Regions from separate parts of the Thauera aminoaromatica genome, predicted to be linked through region 2. Evidence: predicted binding sites of a transcription regulator. Region 2 holds the regulator's gene; each other region holds the start of a gene.
The links. Region 2 encodes FNR, which switches genes on or off when oxygen is low (the NO sensors DNR and NnrR bind a similar motif). Its sites were predicted from a motif close to TTGANCTAGNTCAA; they were not measured.
Positions count from the first base shown of each region.

Region 1: the regulator FNR is predicted to act here: its motif matches at 2,577-2,590, upstream of TMZ1T_RS05360 (thiamine pyrophosphate-dependent enzyme).
Region 3: the regulator FNR is predicted to act here: its motif matches at 2,495-2,508, upstream of paaN (phenylacetic acid degradation protein PaaN).

Region 1 is NC_011662.2:1,193,155-1,197,440, forward strand. Features, by position in the region: gene TMZ1T_RS05350 (patatin-like phospholipase family protein) at 1-1,102, shown strand, start outside; gene pbpG (D-alanyl-D-alanine endopeptidase) at 1,262-2,428, shown strand; gene TMZ1T_RS05360 (thiamine pyrophosphate-dependent enzyme) at 2,659-4,286, shown strand, end outside.
Region 2 is NC_011662.2:1,418,330-1,422,615, reverse strand. Features, by position in the region: gene TMZ1T_RS06320 (sulfite exporter TauE/SafE family protein) at 1-470, opposite strand, end outside; gene hemN (oxygen-independent coproporphyrinogen III oxidase) at 542-1,933, opposite strand; gene fnr (fumarate/nitrate reduction transcriptional regulator Fnr) at 2,074-2,814, shown strand; gene TMZ1T_RS06305 (SirB2 family protein) at 2,851-3,231, opposite strand; gene TMZ1T_RS06300 (Crp/Fnr family transcriptional regulator) at 3,314-3,997, shown strand; gene TMZ1T_RS06295 (MBL fold metallo-hydrolase RNA specificity domain-containing protein) at 4,039-4,286, opposite strand, start outside.
Region 3 is NC_011662.2:1,689,445-1,693,730, forward strand. Features, by position in the region: gene paaG (2-(1,2-epoxy-1,2-dihydrophenyl)acetyl-CoA isomerase PaaG) at 1-768, opposite strand, end outside; gene paaN (phenylacetic acid degradation protein PaaN) at 779-2,446, opposite strand; gene paaX (phenylacetic acid degradation operon negative regulatory protein PaaX) at 2,920-3,870, shown strand; gene paaY (phenylacetic acid degradation protein PaaY) at 3,969-4,286, opposite strand, start outside.

The DNA.
Region 1 (4,286 bases), 230 kb from region 2:
TGGCGCGCGCGCCGCCTACCAGGTCGGCGTGCTGGCTGCGGTCCGCGAACTGCGCGGCAAGCGCCCCGGCAACCCCTTCCCGATCCTGTGCGGCACCTCGGCGGGGGCGATCAACGCGGTCGCGCTCGCCGTGCACGCGGGCGACTTCGGCCGTGCGGTGCGGCACATCCAGCGCGTCTGGCGCAGCCTGCACGTGGATCAGGTGTACCGCGTCGATCCGCTCACGCTCTTCGGCAGCGGCCTGCGCTGGGGCGCGGCGCTGTTCGGCGGCTGGCTGGTGCGGCAGACGCCACGCTCGCTGCTCGACAACACGCCCTTGCGCGGCCTGCTCGAGCGCGTGCTCGACTTCCCCGCGATCGAGGCCGCGATCGGCCGCGGCGACCTGCGCGCGCTCAGCGTCACCGCCTCGGGCTATTCCTCCGGCGAGAGCCTCGCCTTCTTCCAGGGCGCGCCCGAGCTGCAGCCCTGGCGGCGCGCGCAGCGCCTGGGCGTGCGCGCCGAGCTCGACGTCTGCCACGTGCTGGCGAGCGCGGCGCTGCCCTTCGTCTTCCCCGCGGTGAAGATCCATCGCGAGTATTTCGGCGACGGCTCGATGCGCCAGCTCGCGCCGGTGAGCCCGGCGATCCACCTCGGCGCCGACCGCATCCTGGTGATCGGCGCCGGACGCACCGCCGAGGAGGGGAGAGTGCGTGCAGCGGGCGGCTACCCGTCGCCGGCGCAGATCGCCGGCCACGCCTTGTCGAGCATCTTCCTCGACACCCTCGAGGTCGATCTCGAGCGCCTCGCGCGCATCAACGACACGGTGGGCCGCCTCGACGAGGCCCGCCGCGCCGAGGCGGGGATCGCGCTGCGTCCGCTCGAGTGCCTGGTGATCCAGCCCTCGCAGCGCCTCGACATCATCGCCGCGCGCCATGCGCACAGCCTGCCGGCACAGCTGCGCATCGTGCTGCGCGGGCTGGGCACCTTTCGCCGCGAGGGCTCGACCCTGCTCTCCTACCTGCTTTTCGAACCGAGCTTCACGCGCGCGCTGATCGAGCTCGGCTATCATGACGCGATGACGCGCGCCGGCGAACTGCGCCGCTTCCTGCGCATCGACTCCTGACCCGGGGCGGGGGTGGCGAGCGGACTCGCCGGCGACGCCGCTGCGGGAGTAGAATTCCGCCAGAGTTGGAAACAACTTGAAATCCATTTCGTATCTGCCTATTTTTTAAAGCAGAACGCCTCGAATCCGCCTTCCACCGCTCTCCGTCCCGTCGCCATCATGAAAGTTCGCCCCCTGATCGCCGCGATTGCCGCGATGTTCGCGCTGCAGTCCGGCATGGCCATCGCAGCCCCGAAGGCATCCGGCAAGGCTGCGACGAGCAAGGTTTCCAAGCCGGCCGCGAAGAAGGCCGCGGCCACCGCCCCGGTGCGCAAGGCCGCCGTCAAGCCCGCGCCGAAGAAGGGCGTCGTGGCCAAGGCCACGGCGTCCGACACCAAGGCGGCCCGTTCCGCCAAGGCTGCGACCCGTGCGTCCGCCAACGCCCGCGGCAAGGCGCCGACGATGCGGGTGAGCCTGCGCAAGCCGGCGGTCGCCGCCGCCGCGCTCGCCGCCCCCGCCGCGGTGCTCGCCGACGAACCGGATACCCCGGTCGCGCTCGACGGCAGCGGCATGCCCGTGCTCGCTTCGAACGCCTTCTACGTGATCAACCAGCGCACCGGCGAGGTGCTGCTCGAGCGCAACGCCACCGAAGTGTTGCCGATCGCCTCGATCACCAAGCTGATGACCGCGATGGTGGTGCTCGATGCGGGGCTGAGCCTGTCCGAGCCGATCGAGATCAACGACGCCGACATCGACCAGCTCAAGGGCACCGGCTCGCGGCTCGCGCTCGGCACCACGCTGTCGCGCGAGGAGATGCTGCAGCTCGCGCTGATGTCGTCCGAAAACCGCGCGGCCTCGTCGCTGGCCCGCCACTATCCGGGCGGCGAGGCCGCCTTCGTCGACGCGATGAACGTCAAGGCTCGCCTGCTCGGGCTGTGGAACACCCGCTTCCATGACAGCACCGGGCTCAACCCGGCCAACGTCTCCAGCCCGCGCGACCTCGCCAAGATGGTCGCAGCCTCGGCCTCCTACCCGCTGATCCGCGAGTTCTCCACCGCGCACGAGCGCTACGTGCCGGTGCACGGCCGCATGCTGCGCTTCGGCAACACCAACTCGCTGGTGCGCAGCCCGGAATGGACGATCAGCGTGTCCAAGACCGGCTACATCTCCGAGGCGGGGCGCTGCCTGGTCATGCAGACCTGGCTGCACCAGCAGCCGGTGGTCATGGTGCTGATGGATTCCTCCGGCCGCTACACCCGCACCGCCGACGCCAAGCGCGTGCGCAAGTGGCTCGAACAGACTGCTCCCCAGCGCCTGGCGGCCGCACCGCAGGGCGCGGGCGGCTGAGCTTCCCGATTACGCAGGTCGAACGACGCGGGGCCGCCCGGTGGGGCAGGCCCCGCGTCGCGTTTGGTCTGATCGAGCGCACTGCCGCTGCGGGTGCGGCATCGGCGCCCGTCGCGGGTGCTCCGTGGCGACCACGACTGCAGGGCGGTTGATCTTCGTCAATGGAGCCGGGCAGGGCGCTCACTAAGCTCGCGGGTTCCGACCCCGAACCCACCAGAGAGGATCTCCCCATGGGTGCTGCCCTGCCCGAAACCGCCCCGAGCCGCCTGTTCCTGTCCGGCAACGAGGCCGTGGCGCTCGCCGTGCGCGACGCCGGCTGCCGCGTCGCCGCCGCCTATCCGGGCACGCCGGCGACCGAGATCCTCGAGGAGCTGTCGCGCTTTCCCGACCTGTACACCGAATGGTCGGTGAACGAGAAGGTCTCGCTCGAGGTCGCGCTCGGCGCCTCGATGGTGGGCGCGCGCGCCTTCTGCGCGATGAAGCACGTCGGCCTCAACGTCGCCGCCGACGCGCTGATGACCATGACCGTCACCGGCACCGAAGGCGGCCTCGTGATCGCGGTCGCCGACGACGTCGGCATGTCCTCGTCGCAGAACGAGCAGGACTCGCGCTTCTGGGCGCGCTTCGCCCACCTGCCGCTGTTCGAGCCCGCCGACGCGCAGGAGTCCTACGACATGGCGCGCGAGGCCTTCGCGGTGTCCGAGCGCTTCCGCTGTCCGGCGATCGTGCGCCTGACCACCCGCATCTGCCACGTCAAGGGCCGCGTCGTCGCGGGCGAGCGCGAGGCCCACGAGCCCGCCGGCTTCGTCAAGGATCCGCAGCGCTGGGTCATGGTGCCCGGCCACGCCAAGCCGCGCGTGGCGCTGATGTACGAGCGCGAGGAGGCCTTGCGCGCCGCCTCCGCGCAGAGCCCGTTCAACCTGCTCGTCGAGGGCAGCGACCGCCGCATCGGCTTCGTGACCTCGGGCCCGGCCTACATGCACGTGCGCGAGACCTTCCCCGACGCGCCGGTGTTCAAGCTCGGCCAGTCCTACCCGCTGCCGCTCGAGCGCCTGCGCGAGTTCGCCGCCGGCGTCGACCAGCTCCTGGTGGTCGAAGAGACCGAGCCCCTGGTCGAAAGCGAGCTGCGCGCCGGCGGCATCGCCTGCACGGGCAAGGACGTGCTGCCGCGCGTCGGCGAGCTCTCGCCCGACCGCCTGCGCCCGGCCGTGGCCCGCCTGCGCGGCGAGGAAATCCCAGTCACCGCGCAGCCCCGCCTGGTGCCGCAGCAGGTCTTCCCGCGCCCGCCCACCATGTGCGTCGCCTGTCCGCACCTGGGCATCTATTACACCCTCGCGCAGCTGCGCAACCTCACCATCTCGGGCGACATCGGCTGCTACACCCTGGGCGCCGGCCACCCCTGGAACGCGCTCGACACCTGCATCTCCATGGGCGCCTCGATGGGCGTGGCGCTCGGCATGGACAAGGGCCGCGGCCAGGCCGACGCCAAGAAGGCGGTGATCGCCGTGATCGGCGACTCCACCTTCATGCACATGGGCATGCAGGGCCTGCTCGACATCACCTGGAACCGCGGCAACGTCACCGTGCTGCTGCTCGACAACCGCGCGGTGGGCATGACCGGCGGCCAGGACAACCCCGGCACCGGCCGCGACATCCACGGCGAGAGCGCGCAGCGGGTCGACTTCGCCAAGCTGTGCGAGGCGCTCGGCGTCAAGAAGGAGCGCATCCACACGCTCGACCCCTACGAGCTGCCCACGCTGTTCAAGACCCTGCGCGAGGAGATCAAGATCCCCGAGCCCTCGGTGATCATCACCGACCGGCCCTGCGTGCTGATCGACCACTACAAGCCCACGCAGCC
Region 2 (4,286 bases):
GCGAGGATGGAATAGGTGAGCCCGCAGGGGATGAAGCCCCACAGCATGCCGAGCGGCAGCGCCTGCCCGACCGAGCGCGCCGGCAGGAAGCGCCGGGTGGCGGGCTGGATGCGCCGCCACAGCAGGTGACCGACGCGCTCGATGGGCGCGAGCAGGCGGGTGAAGCCGGTGAGGTAGAGCCCGAGCGCCACCAGCATCAGGTTGGCGAGCACGTACAGCGTCATCTGCACCGGCAGCATGCCCTCGTAGAGCAGGCCGACCGAGCCGAGCAGGCCGACACCGGCACCGAGCAAGGTGTAGGTGCCGATGCGCCCGAGGTTGTAGGCCAGGTGCAGCGGCCACTGCGGCCGGCTGCCGGGCACCTGCACCTGCATGCTGAGCGCGCCGACGATGCCGCCGCACATCGACACGCAGTGGGTGCCGCCGAGCAGGCCGATCAGGAAGACGGCGAGATAACCGGTTTCGGGCATGAAGAAGAAAAGGGCCCCGCGGGAAATGCGAGGCCCTCATTCTACGCTGCGGTGCGCAATCCGTGCGGCGTTCAGATCACCCGCGAGTAGCGCTGGCGCTCGCGGTCGGCGCGCAGGTAGCGGTCGAACACCATCGCGATGCCGCGCACCAGCAGGCGGCCGCCGGGCTGCACGCTGATCCAGTCGCCGTCGATCTTGACCAGCCCGGCCTTCTCCATTTCCTGCAGATCGGCGAGTTCCTCGGCGAAGTACTCGCGGAAGTTGACCAGGTAGGCGATCTCGATCGACTGCATCGAGAGCTCGAAGTGGCACATCAGCGCCTGGATGATCGCGCGCCGCAGCAGGTCGTCGGCGGTGAGCTCGATGCCGCGCAGCACCGGCAGCTCGTCGCGGTCGAGCGCGTCGTAGTACTCGTCGAGCGTCTTCACGTTCTGCGCGTACACCGGACCGATCTTGCCGATCGCCGACACCCCGAAGGCGAGCAGGTCGCATTCGGCGTGGGTGGAATAGCCCTGGAAGTTGCGGTGCAGGCGGCCCTGGCGCTGGGCGATGGTGAGCTCGTCGTCGGGCTTGGCGAAGTGGTCCATGCCGATATACACGTAGCCCGCCTCGGTGAGCCGGCGGATGCCGAGCTGCAGTAGCGCGAGCTTGGTGTCGGCCGTGGGCATGTCGCCGCTGTTGATGCGGCGCTGCGGCTTGAACAGGCCCGGCAGGTGAGCGTAGCTGTACAGCGAGATGCGGTCGGGCGAGATCTCCAGCACCTGGTCGAGCGTGCGGTCGAAGCTGGTCGGGTTCTGCCGGGGCAGGCCGTAGATCAGGTCCATGCTCACCGATTTGAAGCCGTTGGCGCGCGCGGCGTCGATGACCAGCTTGGTCTCGTCGAAGCTCTGGATACGATTGACCGCCTGCTGCACGTCCTCGGCGAAATCCTGCACGCCCACGCTCATGCGGTTGAAGCCGAGCTCGGCGAGCAGCTTCACGGTGTCGAAATCGACCTTGCGCGGGTCGACCTCGATCGAGTATTCGCCGTTGGGCACCAGCGTGAAGTGCTCGCGCACCGCCGCCATGAGCTCGCGCATCTCGTCGTGCGACAAAAAGGTCGGCGTGCCCCCGCCGAGGTGGAGCTGGGTGACCTGGCGGCTCCCCTCCAGGCAAGCGGCCTGCATCTCGATTTCTTTCGCGAGATATTTCAGGTACTTGGCCGAGCGCCCATGATCCTTGGTAATGATCTTGTTGCAGGCGCAGTAGTAGCAGATCGTGTTGCAGAAGGGGATGTGGAAGTATAATGAGAGCGGTTTGCTTACGCCGCCCACCGCCCGCTTGGCCAGCCAGGCCCGCAGCGCCTCTGCATTGAAGGCTTCGACGAAGCGGTCCGCCGTGGGATAGGACGTGTAGCGCGGCCCGTTGATGTCGAATTTGCGGATCAGTTGCGGGTCGAAGATGAGGTCGGTCTGGCTTTTCATGATCTTGCTGGCGGGCTGTCTGCCGAACAATGGCAGAAGCCTCCGTAATGTTGGTTGACTTGGGTCAACGGGTGTGATTAGCAATCCCGCCACTCCAGCGCAGGCGTCTCTAATGTCAGGAAAGCAGGATTATCGTGCAGATGAGGGCTAGCGTGCCAATTACCGTGGATGGGCTCAAATCGGCCTGTTCGCAGTGCAACCTCGTCGAGTTGTGCCTCCCCTTCGGAATGTCCGATCGTGAGCTGAGCCGGCTCGACGAACTGGTGGGCGCGCGCCGCAAGGTCAAGCGCCAGCACAATCTCTACCGCGCCGGTGACTCTTTCGAGGCGATCTACGCGATCCGCGCGGGCTCGTTCAAGACCGACGTGCTGCTCGAGGACGGTCGCGAACAGGTGACCGGCTTCCAGATGACCGGCGAGATCCTCGGTCTCGACGGCATCAGCACCGAGGCCCACAGCTGCAACGCGGTGGCGCTCGAGGACAGCGAGGTGTGCGTGATCGCCTACGACAAGCTCGAGCAGATGTCGCATGAGATCGAGGGCTTGCAACTTCAGTTCCACAAGGTCATGAGCCGCGAGATCGTGCGCGATCACGGCGTGATGATGCTGCTCGGCTCGATGCGCGCCGAAGAGCGCCTGGCCGCCTTCCTGCTGAACATGTCGCAGCGCTTCACGGCGCGCGGTTTCTCGCCGAGCGAGTTCAACCTGCGCATGACGCGCGAGGAGATCGGCTCCTACCTCGGACTCAAGCTCGAGACGGTGTCGCGCGCCTTCTCGCGCTTCCAGGAGGACGGGCTGATCGCGGTGCAGCAGAAGCACGTACACCTGCTCGACCTCGCCGGCCTCAAGCGCCTGATCCAGCACCAGCACGGCGCGCGCTGAGCACGCCGTGGCCGGGACGACCCGGGGCTCGACGGCTCAGGCGAGGTAGCCGGCGACGTTCTTGCTCAGCGCCACCGACACGATCCACGCATAGACCAGGATCGCGCCGGCGAAGGCGGCGAGCCGCACGCCACGGGTACGTCCGCGCTTGAGCGCCAACGTGCCGAGCAGGATGTAGGCGAGCAGGCCGATCACCTTCGCCGTGACCCAGCCGGCGCTGAAGGGGTATTGCCCGATCATTACCGCCAGCGTGATCGCAGACAGCAGCAGCGTGCTGTCGACGAGGTGCGGCAGGAGCCGCGTCAGGCGGTGCTGCAGCAGGGCGTTGCCGGTGAGCATCCAGGTGCCGCGCAGCAGGAAGCCGGCGGCGCTCAGCACGACGCAGGTCACATGCAGGTTCTTGATCAGGTAGTACATCCACGATCCTAACGAAAGCCGGTCAGGGCGCCGCTCGACAACCGGCCGAATTGAAATTGCGTCCCCAGACGGAGAGTTCCAGATGCCCAACACGACCCCGCTCGACATCCCCTCCCTGCTGCGCCGCATCCCGCTGTTCAGCGAACTGTCGGAGGCGGACATCCAGCTGGTCGCGCGCTACACCCGCGAGCGCCAGGTCGCCCGCGGCGAAGTGCTGTTCCAGCGCGGCGACCTGCCGCACGGCTTTTACTTCGTGGTCTCCGGCCAGGTCAAGCTCGCCTTCTCGTCCTCGCAAGGCACCGAGAAGGTGGTCGAGATCATCGGCCCGATGCAGAGCTTCGGCGAGGCCGTGATGTTCATGAACCACCCCTACCCGGTCTTCGCCGAGGCCCTGAGCGAGACCGTGCTGGTGCACGTCGGCCAGGCGGTGGTGAGCGAACTCATCGACCAGGACTCCACCTTCGCGCGCAAGCTGCTCGCCGGCATGGCGATCCGCCTGCACGGGCTGATCCAGGACGTGGAGACCTACTCCTTGCGCTCGAGCACCCAGCGCGTGATCGGCTACCTGCTGCAGGTGGCCGACAACGACGCACCCTGCGAGATCGCGCTGCCGACGAGCAAGCAGGTGATCGCCTCGCGCCTCAACCTGACGCCCGAGACCCTGTCGCGCATCTTCCACGACCTCAGCGACGCCGGCCTGATCACCGTGCAGGGCAAGCGCGTGAGTCTGCACGATCCGGTACGGCTGTCGCGCTACAACGCCTGAGCGGCCCTCGCCGCCCTCCCGGTCCGCTTGCGCGCGGACGCTCACTCGAGCACGACCGGCACGCCGGGCCGCGCCGCCTCGACCCTGCTCCAGCCCAGTTCGCGCTCGACCGCCTCGACGAAGGTGGCGGAGGCGGCCGGCTCGCCGTGCGCCACGAAGGTGCGCCGCGGCGCCTCGCCGAAGCCGCGCAGCCAGTCGAGGAGTGCGGGCTGGTCGGCGTGGGCGGAGAGCCCGCCGATGGTATGGATGCGCGCACGCACCGGGATACGTTCGCCGAACAGGGTGACCT
Region 3 (4,286 bases), 270 kb from region 2:
CTTTTCCATGAAGGCGGCGACGCCTTCGGCGTAGTCGGGGCTCCAGCCCAGCTCGCGCATGAAGCCGCCCTCGAAGGAGAGCTGCTGCTCCAGCGTATGGCCGGCCGCGGCGTGCATGGCCTGGCGGGTGCGCACCAGGGCCTTGGTCGGCATGGCGGCGAGCTGCGCGGCGAGCGCGTCCACCTTTGCAGCGAACTCGGCATCGTCGTACGCCGCCCAGATCAGGCCCCAGTCGGCGGCCTTCTCGGCGGGCAGCTTGTCGGCGAGCATCGCCAGGCCCATCGCGCGCGCCATGCCGACGCGCTGCGGCAGGAACCAGGTGCCGCCGGTGTCGGGTACGAGTCCGATCTTGCTGAAGGCCTGCAGGAAGGAGGCCGACTTCGCCGCCACCACCAGATCGCAGGCGAGCGCCACGCTGGCGCCGGCGCCGGCGGCGATGCCGTTGACCGCGGCGATGGTGGGCACGCGCAGGTTCTGCAGGCGCAGCACGAGCGGCTTGTAGTTCTTTTCGACGACGTTGCCGATGTCGGGCATCTTGCCGCCCACCGACGCCATGTCGGGATCGGCCAGATCCTGGCCGGCGCAGAAGGCGCGGCCGGCGCCGGTGAGCACCAGCACGCGCGCGGCCTTGTCGGCGTGGACGCGGTCGAGCGCGTCGCGCAGCTCGGCGTGCATCTCGCCGGTGAAGCTGTTGAGCTTGTCGGGGCGGTTCAGCGTCAGGCGGGCGACGCCCGCCTCCACTGCAAACTGGATGTTGTTGTATTCCACGGACGGATCCTCAGACGTGGTAGCGGCGCTGGACGACGCGGAAGCGGTTGGCGACGAAGGCGGAATCCGAATACGAGGCGTTGGCCGACGGGTTGCCGCCGGTGCCGTGGTAATCGGAGAAGGCCGCCGACTGGTTCACGAACACGCCGCCGGTGAGGTTGATCGACAGCGCGACCTTGCCGCGCCAGGTGGCTTCGGTCATCGCGTCGATGACGTCCTGCCTCGTGGAGTAGAGCCCGACGGTGAGCGCGCCGTGGGTCCTGACCACACGCTCGGAGAGCGCGATCCCTGCGGCGGTGTCGGCGACCTTGACGATGAAGCTGATCGGGCCGAAGCGCTCTTCCATGTAGGCCTTCTCGTCGGCGGCGTCGCAGGCGAGCAGCACCGGGGTGCGCACCTTGGCGCCCGGGAACTCGGGGTTGTCGAGCTTCTGCGAGGCCAGCACGACCTTGCCCAGCGCGCCGCTGTTGGCGATGTCGATGCGTTCGGCGGTGTCGGCGGACTGGATCGCGCCGAGCACGGCGTGGGCGACCTCGGGTTTGGACAGGAAGCGCTCGACCGCACGGGCGAGGTCGGCGCAGACCTCGTCGTAGCTCTTGTGGCCGTCCTCGGTGTCGATCCCGCCCGCGGGCACGAAGATCGCCTGCGAGGTGGTGCACATCTGGCCGGAATACAGCGAGAGCGTGAAGGCGAGGTTGCCCAGCATCGCCTTGTAGGAGTCCGTCGAGTCGATGACGATGTTGTTCACGCCGGCGAGCTCTGCATAGACCTGGGCCTGGCGGCAGTTGTCGATCAGCCACTGGCCGAACACGTTGCTGCCGGTGAAGTCGACCGACTGCACCGCCGGGTGGGTGGCGAGCGCCTGGGTGACGCTGCGCTGGGTGGCCACGCACAGGCTCACCAGGTTGGGGTCGATGCCGTTCTCGGCGAGCACGGTGCGGATCGTGCGCACGGTGATCGCCGCCGGCAGGATGGCATTGCTGTGCGCCTTGACGATGACCGCGTTGCCGGTGGCGAGCGCGGCGAACAGGCCCGGGTAGGTGTTCCAGGTCGGGAAGGTGCCGCAGCCGATCACCAGGCCCACGCCGCGGCCGACGATCTGGAAGTGCTTCTTCATGACCAGCGCCGGGTTCTTGCCCTGGGGCTTCTCCCAGGTGGTCTCGGCCGGCACGAAGCTCTGCTCGCGCCAGGCGTAGGTGACGGCCTCGAGGCCGCGATCCTGGGCGTGCGGGCCGCCGGCCTGGAAGGCCATCATCCAGCCCTGGCCGGTGGTCATCATGACCGCGTGGGCGATCTCGAAGCTCTGCTTGTTCAGGCGCTGGAGGATTTCCAGGCAGATGCCGGTGCGGCCGTCGGCGCCCGCCGCCTGCCAGCCCTTCATTGCCTCGAGCCCGGCGGCGATCAGCGTCTCCGGGTCGCACACCGGATAGCGCACGTCGAGCGCCACGCCATAGGGCGAGCTCTCGCCGCCGTGCCAGCCCGTCTGGCCCGGCTGCCCGAGCTCGAACGGCTTGCCCAGGTGCGCCTCGAAGGCGCGCTTGCCCTCGTCCGGCGCCGCCTCGCCATAGAGCTTGGGGCTCGGCATCTCGGGGAAGGCAGACCAGTAGCCGCGCGTGGCGATGGCGTCGAGGGCGCTTTCGAGGGTGGCGCGGTGCTTTTCGAGCAAGGGGTGGGGCATGGGTCTCTCCGAGTGGGTGGTCTTGTGCTTCAAACGATACAAATCGATTTGATAAATGTCAATACTAGGTATCTATTCTGGAGGGGGTGATCACCTCAAGTTTTGATAGGCGAAACACGTTTAGATATAAGGAAGTCGTTTATAAACAGTTGGATATGTGAAAATTATCGGGGTGTTCCGGCAGCCGTAGCCAGTCGAAAAACCCGGGGCGTCCGCTGCTCTGGACTTAATGTGATACAAGAAGACATAGAAAAATCTAGTATAAGTATCGTATTAATCTCCTTGCTGCCTTGCCCTCCCGCGCACTCGCCCGCACGCATCCAGGCTTCGTGCCCGCGGAATCGGCGTGGCGCTCGTCCTCGAGCCTTGCGTACGCGAGTGCAGCGGCCTCGAAAGCGCGCTCCGGCGCTAGGCGCATCTGCCCGGAATCGATAGACTTCGGGCCCCCAACCGCAGCGCGAACAAGCTCGTCCGTGACCACTTCCATCCAAGATCGCCTTGAAGCGTTCCGCAAGCAAGATCGCGTGCAGGCCGGGTCGCTGATCATTTCCGTCTTCGGCGACGCCGTGCTGCCCCGAGGCGGACGCATCTGGCTGGGCAGCCTGATCCGCTTGCTCGAGCCGCTTGGGCTCAACGAGCGTCTCGTCCGCACATCGGTGTTTCGGCTTGCGCGCGATGAATGGCTGGTCAGCGAGCCTTGCGGCCGCCGTACGGACTATATGCTGACGCCTTCCGGTCTGCAGCGTATCGAGGAGGCGTCGCGCCGCATCTACGCCTCCGCTGCGCAGGGCTGGGATCGTCGCTGGCGGCTGATCCTCGCCGTCGGCGAGCTTGCGGCCAGGGACCGCGAGCGCCTGCGCAGGGCGCTGTTCTGGCAGGGCTTCGGCGCCCTCGACGGGGACTGCTTCGTGCATCCGAGCGCGGACCTCATCACCGCCTTCGACGCGCTCGTCGGGGAGGGGTTGGGTGGGCTGCTGCCGCGGCTCAAGCCCCTGATGGCTGCGGATGCGGCCCTGGGTGCGGCGGCCAGCGACGCCGACCTGGTGCATGCGGCATGGAATCTCGAGCGCCTGGCGCAGACCTATCGCGAATTCGTCGACTGCTACCAGCCCGTGCTGGCCCAGCTCCGCGATGGCGCCAGCGAGTCCGGGGATGAGAACGCCTTCCTCATGCGGATGCTGCTGATCCACGACTACCGCCGCCTGCTGCTGCGCGATCCCGGATTGCCCGACGTGCTGCTGGCGAGCGACTGGCCGGGGCAGCGTGCGCGGCTGCTGTGCCGCGAACTCTACCGTCGGCTGCTGGTGCCGTCCGAGCGCCATATCGACGCTCACCTCCGCCTCGCCGACGGCCGCACGCCCGAGGCGTCGCCCCGCCTTCTCGCGCGCTTCCAGGACGCCGACCCGCTGCGCGGCGCCGCCTGAGCGCCGCCAGCCTCTTCCCGCCGGTCGGCGCGCGGCGACCGGGGCGGGGGCGTGCGGGACGCGTTCATGGCCGTGCCGCCCTGCGTGCGCCGCCGGCCTCAGCCTTCCCGCCTGCGCAGTTCCACCAGCGGCACCACGTCCGGCATGTGGATGCGCTTGCGCCCGGGCTCGACCGCCGCGAGCGGCACGGTCTCTTCCATCGTGGCCAGGCTGCGGCGGGTGAGGTCCTGGTAGGTCGCGGTTCCCGAGCTCTTCCAGCGCATCTCCTCCTCGGAGAGCGCGCGGATCGCCTTGGCCGGCATGCCGGCGATCAACATGCGCGGCGGCATCTCGACGCCGGCCTTGACGAAGGCCGCCGCGGCGACGATCGATGACTCGCCGATCACCGCGTTGTCCATGATCACGGCGTTCATGCC